Regions from separate parts of the Pseudomonas sp. PGPR N4 genome, predicted to be linked through region 1. Evidence: riboswitches for the same ligand, from Rfam matches in the RefSeq annotation. Region 1 holds a riboswitch; each other region holds the start of a gene.
What was found. A riboswitch is a leader RNA that binds a small molecule or an ion and turns the genes downstream of it on or off. The one in region 1 is predicted to bind cobalamin.

Region 1 (4,306 bases):
CGCGCGGCCAAGGCCAGGGCGGTGCTTTCGGCTACGCCCCAGCAGCCGCTGTGGGCGAAGGCTGTAGCGGAGTGCTGGCTGAGCTGTGGGGCAAAACGCTGCAACTGCTCTGCGGGAAAAAACTGCAGCGCCAGTTGCAGGCGATCGGCCAGTTGATGCAGGCCCGCCTCGCTGACTTTCAGCTCGATACTGGCGATGCCCTGCACTGCATGCAGGGTTAAGCCAAGGCTGGCCAGACTTTGTTGCAGCAGCGCTTCAAGCAGGTCGGCGGGGCAGCCCTTGCGGCAGCCAACGCCGACATACACGGCGGGTAGCGGCTCAGACATCAAGTCTGCCGCGAGCGGCGGAACAACCACGCACTGAGCAAGCCCAGGGCAATCCAGAAGGCGGCATTGGTCAGCCACGAGGCGATCTTGAACTGGGTTGCCAGGGCTTCAGGCGCAAGACTTTCATGCACGCTCGGCTGCGGCGCGCCGATCACGTGTGGCAGCGCCAACAGCAGTACGCCGACTACCTTCAGCAGCCAATGCTGGGCAAACACAATCAGGCCCAGGCCGACCGCAGTTGCGGCCGCAGTGCCGATCCACCAGGTCTGGCGCTGGCCAAGGTCGGCTGCCGCCGTGCCCGGCAGCTCGGCCGGCAAGCCCAGCGTTGGCGCCAGGCAGAACACGGCAAAACCGGCCAGGCCCCACAGCGCTCCGGTGGCGACCCGGTTGGGTTCGCGCAGGCTGTACAGCGCTGCCAGCATCAAGGCAAAGCCGACTGCAACCACCAGGTTGCCGCCGGTGGTGGCCAGCACGCGCTGCCAGCCGTCTTCAGGCGCCCAGGCTTCGGCACTGTGCTCGTGGGCAGCAACGGCGCTGTCGCCATGCTCATGCTGGGCAGCCGGCGCTGGGCTCTCGAAGGTTTCCGCTTCGAGGATCAACGGGCTGATCCAGAAGCTTTGCAGCAGGGTCAGCAGCAGGGCGGCGAGCAGGCCGCTGAACCCTGCAGTACGGGCAATGCGCGTGATCATGCGAGTCTACTCAGTGGCAGGGGAAGGCAGCGCTGTGGCGCGTATCGTGGGCTGCGTTGTGCACCGCCTCGATGTGCGAGAAACCGGCGAAGTACACCAGGCACAGGCCAACCAGGCTGGCGCCGACGGCGATGACCAGGCGTTGACTGAGGCTGACGGGGGTGGCGATGCTGTGTTTGGCACTGGTGATGGGCATGACGCAATCCTCTGCTTGTTATAGGCAGGGGGCAAGCGCACCGGCCCCGGGCATGGATGGCCCAGGGCAATGCGACAGCGCCCGCCCACCGCGGGGTGTTGATATTCGACTACGCAGGCCGGTCTCCGGGCTCACGAGGAGGAGCAGGGCTCCTTGAAAAGCGTCACCTTCCCATGCCCTACATCCTGGCACAGTGGTCAAGACACTTCGCTCGCTTACCGTTGCGGGGGCAGCACCGGAGTAGTCGGGCTCTCCATTGAGGCCAGCGACGCACCGGTTTCCCGTTTCACCCCATAGGGGGCACCTGAACGCAAGGCGCTAGCAAACCATGCCGCAGCGGCGCGCTGCAAGTGACAAGTTGCACGCCAGCGTGCATTCAGCCGCCTATATATGGCAGATGACAGCCCCTAAAGCCGCTTGCAGCTTGCCGCCGGGGTGCGTAGCCTTGTCTGCTTCGAGGTTCTCCGGCGTGGCCGGAGCTAAGACGGGAACGCGGTCAAGCCGCGGCTGCCCCCGCAACTGTAAGCACTGATCAGGATCGACACAGCCACTGCGCCTTGCGCGGGAAGGCGTCATCCAACCGGCCCGGCGCCGGTGCGGTGCAAGCCAGGAGACCTGCCTCGAGACGATTTCGACTTTAATCCGGGCGGGGTGATCCGGAGGCGAACAAGCCCGGCTGTGACAGCCTGCGGCGCTCGTCCTGCATGCCCGCGCCATTCTGCCAAGGGCACACGCATCCATGAAAACACTGGCCAAACTCCCCGTCACCATCGTCACCGGCTTCCTCGGCTCGGGCAAAACCACGTTGCTGCGGCACATGCTCGACAACGCCCAGGGCAGGCGCATCGCGGTGATCGTCAACGAGTTCGGCGAGCTCGGTATCGACGGCGAAATCCTCAAACAATGCACCATCGGCTGCACCGAAGAAGAAGCCTACGGGCGTGTCTTCGAGCTGGCCAACGGCTGCCTGTGCTGCACCGTGCAGGAAGAGTTCTTCCCGGTCATGCGTGAGCTGGTGGCACGTCGCGGCGATCTGGACCACATCCTGATCGAAACCAGCGGCCTGGCCTTGCCCAAACCGCTGGTGCAAGCCTTCCAGTGGCCAGAAATCCGCAACGCCTGCACGGTCGATGCGGTGATCACCGTGGTCGACAGCCCGGCAGTGGCTGCCGGTACCTTCGCAGCGTTCCCAGACCAGGTCGATGCACAGCGCAAGCTCGACCCGAACCTTGATCATGAGTCGCCGCTGCACGAACTGTTTGCCGACCAGCTGGCCAGCGCTGACCTGGTGGTGCTGAACAAGGCCGACCTGATCGACGCCGAAGGCCTGGCCAAGGTTCGCGCCGAAGTCTCCGAAGAGCTGCCGCCGGCGGTCAAGGTCATCGAAGCCAGCAGCGGCCGCCTGCCGCTGGATGTGCTGCTGGGCCTGGGTGCCGAATCGGAAGCGCACATTGATGGGCGCCGAACTCATCATGACAGCCACCATGACGACGATGATCATGACGATCACGACCATGATGCCTTCGACTCGATCTCGCTGGATTTGCCAGAGGCCGATGAGCGCTTGCTGCTGGCGGCCCTCAACCAATTGGTAGTGGAGTTTGGCATCCTGCGCGTGAAAGGCTTTGCAGCCATCCCGGGCAAGCCGATGCGTCTGCTGATCCAGGGCGTAGGGACCCGCTTCGACAAGCATTTCGACCGGGCCTGGGGCGCTGACGAGGCGCGCATCACGCGCCTGGTACTGATTGGCCAGGAGCTTGACGCCATTCAGCTCGAAGCCCGTCTGCGTCAGGCTCTGGAAGCCTGATCCATGCACCTGTTGCGCACCCAGCCCGGTGGTTTTGTCCCGGACGACAGTATTGCCGACCTCGGCCAGACTGCCGCCGAACTGGTCATTCTGTGCAGCGGTGACTCGCACCTGGCGCTGCTGGCCGAAACCGCGGAACAGCTGCCTGGCGACTACCCCAGCGTGCGCCTGGCCAATCCCATGCAGGTGCAAAACCATGCCTCGGTCGACCTGTATGTCGACCAGGTGCTGCGCCATGCAAAGTTGATCCTGGTATCACTGCACGGCGGCGTTGGCTACTGGCGCTACGGCATCGAGCAGTTGGTCGAGCTGGCGGCGCGCGGTGTTCAGGTGATCATGGTCCCGGGCGATGATCGGCCTGACCCCGAGCTCACCGGTTTGAGCACGGTCAGCAGCGACCAGGCCGAGCGCCTGTGGCACTACCTGCGCCAGGGCGGCAAGGCCAACGCGCTGAATCTGTTCAACTGCGTGGGCAACCTGTGGTTCCAGCGCGACTATGCCTGGCAGGAGCCGGAAGCGCTGGCCCGTACCGTGGTCTACCACCCAGCCAAGGCCAGTGCGCAGTTGCCGGACTGGTACGCCGACTGGGATCCTGCGCTGCCGGTGGCGCCGCTGCTGTTCTACCGCTCGCACCTGCAGGCGGCCAACACCGCGTTCATCGACGTGTTCTGTCAGCGGCTGCAGATGGCGGGGCTCAACCCGTTGCCGATCGCTGTAGCCAGCCTCAAAGAGCGGGCCTGTCTCGATCAGGTTGAAGCGTGGATGGATGAGGTCCAGGCCGAGGTGGTGATCAACACCACTGGCTTTGCCTTGTCCAGCCCCGAGCGCCCCAACGCGCGGCCGCTGCGCCGGGATGTACCGGTGTTGCAGGCGATCTGCGCGCAGGACAATCAATTGGGCTGGGAAACCAGCGAGCAGGGCCTCGGCGGCCGCGATCTGGCCATGCACATCGTGTTGCCGGAGCTGGACGGGCGGATCATCACCCGGCCGGTCAGCTTCAAGGACCTGGCCTGGCGCAGTGAACGCAGCCAGGCGGATGTGGTGTGCTATCGCGCCCACCCGGAACGCATGGACTTCGTCGCCGAGCTGGGCCGTCGCTGGGTCGCGCTGGCGCGCTTGCCGAATGGGCAAAAGCGTGTCGCGCTGATCCTCGCCAACTATCCGACCCGCGATGGCCGGATTGGTAACGGTGTCGGCCTGGACACGCCGGGGGCGGCCTTGAACATCCTTGAGGCGATGCGCGCTGCGGGTTATCCGCTGGACGAGCTGCCGGCCACCGGCACCGCGC
Region 2 (4,306 bases), 1.6 Mb from region 1:
ACGGCACCACGGCCAGAAACCAGGCGCTGACGCCATGGCTGCGCCAGCCGCGACCACCCGCATTCAGGCGCTGCTCCAGGCGTGCGGCAAAATTGCCGAAAGCAACCAGCGGGTGGCGCCGTTTCGGCTCACCCAGCAGCGCGTCGAGGGCAACACCGGCGACGGTCAGCAAGGCCACGCTCATGCGCGTTCTCCCCATTGGTTTTCGTAGAGCATGGCGCTCAGTGGCTGTTGTTCGGCCCAGTTTTCCAGGGCCAGCATCGGTGCTGGGTAAAACGCCTCGACCGGGCCCAGGCAGAGCACCGCCACCGGCTTGGCATCGGCTGGCATGGCCAGCAGCTCGGCCAGTGCCTGCGGGTCGAACAACGATACCCAGCCCATGCCCAGGCCTTCGGCGCGCGCGGCCAGCCAGAGGTTCTGGATCGCGCAGGCGAGCGAGGCCAGGTCCATTTCCGGCAAGGTGCGGCGGCCGAAAATGTGCGCTTCGCGCTTGTCCATCAGCGCTGCCACCCAGAGCTCGGCGCAGTCGTTGATGCCTTCGACCTTGAGCTGCATGAATTCGTCGGAGCGCTCGCCAAGGGCTTCGGCGGTGCGCACCCGCTCCTGCTCGACCAGTGTCTGGATGCGTCCGCGCAAGTCGCGCTGGCTGATGCGGATAAACCGCCACGGTTGCATCAGGCCAACACTGGGGGCCTGATGCGCGGCCGTCAGCAGGCGTGTAAGCACCTGCGGCGCTACTTCGCCACCGGCAAAGTGGCGCATGTCGCGGCGCTCGCCGATCGCCCGGTACACCGCGGCGCGTTCGGCATCGGAGAAGGCATGCTCGCTCATGGTCGCAACAGCGCCGCCGCCGCGTGGGGGTCAGAGGGGAAATAGAAGTGCACGTATGAGGCCGTCAGCCGGCCCAGGCGGTACACCGCCTCGTTGCCGCGGCCGCCGTTGGGGCTGAGGCCACGGGCGATTGGCTCCAGCTCGCTGGTGGTCAACGAGTGGTGATAGGTGTGCCCACGCAGGGTGCCTTCGGGCAGTTCCACCGCTTGCAGGGCCAGTGCTGCCAGGCGCTTCTGCATCACCGCCTCGCCAGTCAACAAACCAACCAGCGCGGCGCGCTCACCGGCAACATCGGTCAGGTTTTCAAGCAGGTAGAGCATGCCGCCGCACTCGGCCAAAAGCGGCTTGCCTGCACTGTGGTGAGCGCGAATCGCGTCCAGCATCGGCGTATTGGCGGCCAGCGCATGGTGGTGCAATTCGGGGTAGCCGCCTGGCAGATAGAGGCTGTCGACCTGCGGCACCTCGCTGTCGTGCAGCGGCGAGAAAAATTCCAGCTGCGCGCCCATGGCCCGCAGCAGGTCGAGGTTGGCGCCATAGATGAAGGCAAACGCTTCGTCCTGCGCTACGCCAATGCGCACCCCAGCCAGCGAGGGCAACGGTGCTGGCAAAGCGGGGCCATCGAAGCTCACCGCTGGCGGCAGCGCTGCATCGCAGCTGCCAGCCAGGGCCTCGGCGGCAGCGTCGAGGCGCTGGTCAAGGTCGTTCAGTTCGCTGGCTTGCACCAGGCCCAGGTGGCGACTGGGCAGCTCGATGCCGCGCTCGCGCGACAGCCCGCCGTACCAGCGCAGGCCTTCGGTCAGGCTGCCTTCAAGTAGTTGCGCGTGGCGCAGGCTGCCAACCCGGTTGGCCAGCACCCCGGCGAACGGCAGATCGGCCTGGTAGCGTGCCAGGCCCAGGGCCAGCGCACCAAAGGTCTGGGCCATGGCGGTACCGTCGATCACCGCCAGCACCGGCACGCCGAAATGGCGCGCCAGATCAGCGCTGGACGGAGTGCCATCGAACAAGCCCATGACCCCTTCGATGAGGATCAGGTCGGCCTCGGCGGCAGCTTCCCAGAGCAGTCGCCGGCTCTCTTGCGCGCCGATCATCCACAGGTCGAGCTGGTACACCGGCGCGCCGCTGGCCCGCTCCAGAATCATTGGGTCGAGAAAGTCCGGACCGCACTTGAACACCCGCACCTTGCGCCCGAGGTTGCGGTGCAGGCGCGCCAGGGCTGCGGTCACGGTGGTCTTGCCCTGCCCGGAAGCGGGCGCTGCGATCAGCACCGCCGGGCACTGGCGCGGGTCACTCATAGTTCCACGCCCTTCTGCGCGCGGATACCGGCCTGGAAGGCGTGCTTGAGCATGCCCATTTCGGTGACGGTGTCGGCCAGTTCGACCATTTCCGGTTTGGCGCCGCGGCCGGTGACGATCACGTGCTGCATTGGCGGACGAGCCTGAATGTCACTGAGCACCTGGTCCAGGTCGAGATAACCATGCTTGAGGGCGATGTTCAGCTCATCCAGCACAACGAAATGAATCGACGGGTCCTGCAGCATTTGCCGCGATACCGCCCAGGCGGCTTCTGCCGCGGCGATGTCGCGCTGGCGGTCCTGGGTTTCCCAGGTAAAGCCCTCGCCCATCACGTGGTAGCGCACCTGCTCGGGGAAACGGCGGAAGAACAGCTCCTCGCCGGTGCTGTTGCGACCCTTGATGAACTGCACCACGCCGCACTGCATGTCATGGCCCAGCGCGCGGGCGAGCATGCCGAAAGCCGAGCTGCTTTTGCCCTTGCCATTACCGGTCAGCACCAGCAGCAGGCCGCATTGATTGGGAGAGTTGGCGATGCGCTCGTCGATGATCGCCTTTTTGCGCTGCATGCGCGCCAGGTGGCGTTCGTCGCGTTCGGGGTTGTCGCTCATAAGGTTCTCCGCAAGTGCCTGCGCGCGCACCGGGCGGCGACAGATCGAAAGGCAGGCAAACGGAGAACGCGCAGGCGCCGTGGCGCAAACCACAGTGAACTGTGCATCACCCTCCGTGATGCCGTTGGCAGTAACAGGCCGGTCTCCGGGCTCGTGAGCGCTACGTACGCGGCTCACCTACCGTTGCGGGGGCAGCGCCGGACTGGTACCGGCTTCCCAGTTTCACCCCGCCAGACCGCAGTCCGCAGGGCACCTGAAACACGCCGCGAAGGTTAGAGGGTTGCACCGGGAGCGTCAATGAAACAAGGCCGGTTTGGCCTGGATCAATGGCCGATTCGACAGTACAGCGCAGACTGCTAGCATTGATATCATATCGCCATCACTGTAGCTGACCGCGATAATCACAATAAGGAGTGCGCAGCATGCAAGGTCTGATCATCAACAACCCGCGCCTGGAGTTTTTGCGTCCTGCCCTGGAGCGCTGGGTCGACTGCATCGATCGCTTCGCCGAACTCAACCATGCCAGCGACGCGCCTTACTGGCATGGCGCAGCGGCCAACGTCGGCCTGCTGGCTGCGGCTGCCTGGCAAGCCGAGCTGGTCGCCCTGACCCAGTTTGCCAGCAGCAAGCAACGCGAAGAAGGCGAGCGCGAAGGCCGTTGTGACCTGGCCATCAGCACCGCCGAGGAGTCGATCCACCTGCACGCCAGCCAGCGCTGGCCGCGCATCGCCCGGCTCGACCTGACCGCCGCCCTGCAAGAAACCACCAGCGCCGCCAAGCCGATTGCCTATGCCAGCCAGCTCAAAGCCGGGGCGCTGTTCGTCAGCCCGTGGAAAGCCGGCCAGCACGCCAGCCCGGAAGAACTCCAGGACCTGGTCGATGACCTGCAAAAGCACACCACCTGCGCCGTGGCCTGGTACTTCCCGTACGCCTATCGCAAGCTGCACAACGAGCTCGGCCAGTATTTCCCTGGTGTTGCATTGCTGTTCAAGCAAGCGTGAAGCAGCCCTGCGCCGCGCCGGGTTGAACCTCGCCCGGCGCCTATGGTTCTGTATGCCATAGCCCTTGTCGAGAGCCCGCCCATGGACAGAATGCGCAGTGCCGTTGTGCTCGCCTTGCTCGCAGGCCTCGGCGGCTGCGGCGAGACCGCCAGCCTCAGAGTCGACGATGGCATCGGCCCCACACCGCAGTTACCGGCGCCAAACAAAACCCTGTTGCCAACCGTCAACGTCGCGCCGGCGGTCGGCTGGCCGCAGGGTGGCAAACCGGTTGCAGCGGCCGGCACTCAGGTTGCGCTATTTGCCGACCATCTCGACCATCCGCGCTGGCTGTATGTGCTGCCCAATGGCGACGTGCTGGTCGCCGAAACCAACGCACCGGCCAAGCCGGACGACGGCAAAGGCCTGCGCGGCTGGTTCATGAAACGAGCCATGTCCATGGCCGGTGCCGGCGTCCCCACCGCCAATCGCATCACCCTGCTGCGCGACCGCGACCATGACGGCGTCGCCGAAACCCGCAGCCGCTTTATCGAAGGGCTCAACTCGCCCTTCGGCATGGTGCTGGTAGGCAAGGACC
Region 3 (4,306 bases), 590 kb from region 1:
CGTTATCTTATAACGATTGGTTTTCCTGTTGAAAGTCTTTTGTCGGTGAGCGTAGTGCCCATGAAGGCCCTGGCTAGCCCGTTGCAGCGCGGCCAGCCAGGGTGAATCGTGTTTAGAAGCTGTAGTCCAGCGTGGCGAAATACGAGCGTGGTGCGCCCAGCAGCCACTGCTCGCCGCTGTAGGCGGCCGTCACGTAGTTGCGGTTTAGCAGGTTGTTCAACTGCAGGCCCAGGCGCACGTCAGGCAGCACTTGCCAGCCCAGGTTGGCATCGACCACGGTGTAGCTGGGGATGCTCTGGCTATTGCCGGTGTCGGCGTAACGCGTGTCGACATAACGCAGGCCGACGCCGGCATCGACGTCCTGGCCAAAGCCTTTGCTCAGCCACAGGTTGGCACTGCGTCGCGGCACATTGGCCGGGCGTTTGCCGCTGCGGTCGGTGGCAACGCCTGCCACGCTTTCATTGAAGTCGTCGTACTTGGCCCGTAGCAGCGCGGCGTTGGCCGACAGCTGCCACTGGTTGGCCAAGGCCAATTCGAGGGTCGCTTCCAGGCCATCGGAGGTCTGCTGGCCGGCCTGTTGCGGTTGATGGCTGACAGGGTCGTCGACCAGCAGCTTTTTCTTGACGATGTGATAAGCGGCCAAGGTCCACTCGCCACGGCCATCAAGAAAGCGCTGCTTGACGCCAAGTTCGGTCTGGCGCGCTTCGGTCAGGTCGAAGTTCATCTGTGCCGGGCTGAGGCTGACCAGGTTTTCCACACCGTCTTCACTGGTCGAGTACTGGCCGTACAGCGCCAGGTCCGGCGTCAGCGCATAGACCAGCCCTGCGCGCCAGTTGCCGCCGCTGAGACTGCGGTCGGTGCGGCTGCCGTCGACCAGGTTATCGCGCTCGATGTGGTTTTGATCACGGCGAATACCGGTGACCAGCGACAGCTGCTCAGTCAACTGCGTGCGGTTTTCGGCGAACAGCGCTGCGCTGTGGGTGGTACTGAACGAGCGCGGTTGCAGCGGCGTGGCGCTGACGAACTGGCCGGGCGCGGGCTGCCACGGGTCAATGTAGTCGTTGCCGATATCGTTGTAGGGCCAGTTGTTGGTCAGGCGGAAGCGGATCTTGTTGTATTCGGCGCCCACCACGGTCGTGCTGGCCAGGCCAAACAGGCTGTGCTGGAAGGTGAAGCTCTGGCGATCACCGATCTGCTCCTGGTTGTGCTTGATCTCGAGAAAGCCATTGCGCAGCAGTTGGCCGACGTCTGCGTCCCAGTTGTAGTTTTCGGCGTTGCGCCAGTGGCGACGGCTCTTGATGTAATAGAGCTGGTTGCTGGCGCTGACGTTGTCGCTGATAGCCCACTCGCTGCTCAGGCGGGTCCATTCATCGTGGTAGCGCAATTCGGCGTCACGCACGTTGTAGTTCTTGTCGCGCAGGCTGTCACGGTAGTGCCCGGCAATCAGCGGTGTGCCGAAGTAGTTCATCGGCTCGGCGTCGCCGCGTTCGTGGGCGAGGGTGAAACTCAGGTCTTCGTTGGCATCGAAGCGCAGTGCCAGGCTCAGGGCCAGGTTGCGTGAGTCGCCGCGGTCGATATGGCCATTGCCTTGCTGCTTGTTGATGGTGGCACGGTAGCTGAGGCGCTCGCTCAGGCTGCCGCCGCTGTCCAGGCCCAGTTGCTGGCGGTCCCATGAGCCGTAGCCCAGGCGCAGCTGGTTGTGGATCTCGCCTTGCACGGGCTTTTTCGGGATGACGTTGACCACCGCGCCGGTGGCGCCTTCGCCGTATAACACCGACGCCGGACCGCGCAGCACTTCGATACGTTCGACCAGCCATGGGGCGACCGGGAAAGTCTGGGTGCCGGCACCGGTGTACAGGCGCGCGCCGTCGAACAGGGTCATCACCGAACCATGGCCGTTGAAGCCGCGTGCGCTGAGGCCAGTGCCGCCATCGCCTGGGGTGCCGATGGAGGTGATACCGGGGGTGCGGGTGACCGCATCCTGCACGGTGAGGTTGCTGCGCTGCTGGATCTGTTCGGCGCTAAGGCTGCTGACACTGGCTGGTGTTTCGAAGGCAGTCAGGCCGAGGCGCGAGCCGGTCTCGCTGCTGCTGGTGAGGTCGGCGCTTGCGTCGCGGCGTTCGCTGATCGCGATAGAGGGCAGGGCGACGACCTTGCTCGTCGGCTCTGCGGCCACGGCTGGCGAAGCGGCGGCAATGCAGGCCGCCAGAAGAGTAAAGGTATTGGTACGGGACATGTCGTTCCACTGGTGCAGGAAGTAAGGATCCCGGTGGAAACAACGCAAAGACAAGCGGGCACGAACGCTGGGCGCACGCGCAAACCGGCCTGCGCCCGCCCACCGCGGGTTTGCCAACTGAAAGTTGCAGGCCGGTCTCCGGGCTTGCGAGGGCTGGAAACCTTCACCTTCCCGTGCACGGGCACAGTGGTGTGTCGAAGGTTTCACTCGCTTACCGTTGCGGGGGCAGCGCCGGACTAGTCATGCAGATGACGCACCGGCTTCCCGTTTCACCCTGCGCACGGCGGCGCAGGACACCTGAAACTGGCGCGCATCTGAGCATCGAAAGTGGCCTTAGTCAAACCTTGGCGCTAAGAAAAATTTGTGACGCATTAGAGGTTTGCGAGTTTTTACTGATTCTTTTTCGAACTTTTCACATTTGGTGTGCATCGAACCGCTCGATTGTCACAGAAACACCCACGTCATGGAGACCTTTACCAATGTCCACCCGTAACCTGTTGCGTCATTCTTGCCTGCTGGCCCTGATCGCTGCCCCGCTTGCTGCCAGCGCTGCGCCAAGTACCGATCCGCTGTTCACTTTCGGCCTGCTCGGCAGCTACGACAAATTCAAGTTCGAAGGCGGTTCTGAATCGGAGACCGATCACCTCGGTCAAGGTGGCCTGTTCGCCAACTATGGCAACAAGATGACCGCCGAATCCGGTTTCATCTACCAGATTGGCGCGGACGCCAAGTATGGCAAGAAGAGCGACAACAAGCTCAAGGAGGCCAAGGTTGATCTGGACCTGGGCTGGCGTGCTGCGATGGACGCGCGCAACTTCCTCGACTTCACCGTGGGCGGTGGTTATGACTGGTCGCGCTTCGAACCAGAGCTCAACGACCTGGATACCGAGCTGACCTACAAGTCGCCGTTCGCCAAGGCTGCCGTCGGCTACAACCACCAGTTCGATGCTTCGACGCTGCGCGTGGAAGTCGGTGCCCGCCGCACCCTCGACGGCCGCGCCAAGCTCAAGGTCGACGATTTCGGCAGCGACACCGTCGATATGAAAGACCGCACCAACCCTTATGCCGAAGTCAGCCTGCTGATGAACCAGCAGGGCGGTATGCCCATTTACGGCAGCGTCTACTACACCCGCACCGAGTACAAACTCGATGAAGAGTCGGATGCAGCCGACAATACCAAGCTCAAGCGTGATGAGTTCGGCGTGAAGGTAGGTCTGGCGTTCTGATTCAGCGCGTTAGCAGGGGGCCGCATAGCGGTCCCCGTTTTCTACGCAGATCCGCGGCTACTTGCCACGCCGCCGCGACACCCGCGCTTCAATGTTCTTGCGCCCGATCAGCAGCGCAGGTTTCTCCACCACCGGCTCATCCGCCAGCCATTTGTACATCACCAGGCAATCCACCAGCCCCAGCCGGGCATGCCTGTAGGCCTTGGGCAGGCGGCCGACTTCATCGAAGCCAAGCTTGCGCCACAGCGCTACGGCAACCTCGTTACTCGCCACCACCGAATTGAACTGCAACGCCAGAAACCCTTCCTGACGGGCAAGCTTCTGCGAGTGCTCGCACATCAGCCTGGCCACGCCACGCCCGCGTGCAGCCGGGCATACCATGTAACCACAATTACCCACATGGGCGCCGGGTCCGGCGGCATTGGCTTTGAGGTAATACGAGCCAAGCAGCTCGCCGTCCTGCTCCGCCACCAGCGTATGCAGCGGTGCCTCCAGCCACAGCTGGCGCGCCTGCTCGAAGCTGATCTGCGGGTCGAAGGCGTAGGTTTCGCGGGCCTGGACGATGCTTTGCAAGGTGGGCCAGAAAGCCTCGAAGTCGGCGGCGGTCATGGGGCGAATGTGGATCATGGCGGTACCTGCACGGGCTGAGCCGGCAAGTCTGGTGGTGCAGGCGCCGCCGCGCAAGTGCGGCGACGCCGACAGGCTTACTCGTCGGCTTTGCCCAGCGCATCCAGAGCTCGGGTCGAATAGACCAGCGCTGCTCCAGCGTTCATTGCCACGGCGACACCGAGCGCCTCGGCGATCTGCTCGCGGGTCGCGCCCTGCTTGAGGGCTTCCTTGGAGT

Region 2: another riboswitch for cobalamin. It lies ahead of cobO (cob(I)yrinic acid a,c-diamide adenosyltransferase); the one in region 1 lies ahead of cobW (cobalamin biosynthesis protein CobW).
Region 3: another riboswitch for cobalamin. It lies ahead of AC58X1_RS04755 (TonB-dependent receptor); the one in region 1 lies ahead of cobW (cobalamin biosynthesis protein CobW).

What each region holds. Positions count from the first base shown of each region.
Region 1 covers NZ_JCAUKV010000001.1:486,100-490,405, forward strand. Annotated here, with positions in the region: gene AC58X1_RS02115 (cobalamin biosynthesis protein) at 1-326, opposite strand, end outside; gene AC58X1_RS02120 (CbtA family protein) at 326-1,015, opposite strand; gene AC58X1_RS02125 (CbtB domain-containing protein) at 1,026-1,211, opposite strand; cobalamin riboswitch at 1,311-1,534, opposite strand; cobalamin riboswitch at 1,652-1,848, shown strand; gene cobW (cobalamin biosynthesis protein CobW) at 1,951-3,018, shown strand; gene cobN (cobaltochelatase subunit CobN) at 3,022-4,306, shown strand, end outside.
Region 2 covers NZ_JCAUKV010000001.1:2,087,485-2,091,790, forward strand. Annotated here, with positions in the region: gene cbiB (adenosylcobinamide-phosphate synthase CbiB) at 1-184, opposite strand, end outside; gene bluB (5,6-dimethylbenzimidazole synthase) at 181-831, opposite strand; gene AC58X1_RS09380 (cobyrinic acid a,c-diamide synthase CobB) at 828-2,123, opposite strand; gene cobO (cob(I)yrinic acid a,c-diamide adenosyltransferase) at 2,120-2,731, opposite strand; cobalamin riboswitch at 2,851-3,003, opposite strand; gene AC58X1_RS09390 (hypothetical protein) at 3,154-3,732, shown strand; gene AC58X1_RS09395 (PQQ-dependent sugar dehydrogenase) at 3,814-4,306, shown strand, end outside.
Region 3 covers NZ_JCAUKV010000001.1:1,072,261-1,076,566, reverse strand. Annotated here, with positions in the region: gene AC58X1_RS04755 (TonB-dependent receptor) at 113-2,236, opposite strand; cobalamin riboswitch at 2,349-2,552, opposite strand; gene AC58X1_RS04750 (outer membrane beta-barrel protein) at 2,716-3,462, shown strand; gene AC58X1_RS04745 (GNAT family N-acetyltransferase) at 3,520-4,089, opposite strand; gene AC58X1_RS04740 (carboxymuconolactone decarboxylase family protein) at 4,167-4,306, opposite strand, start outside.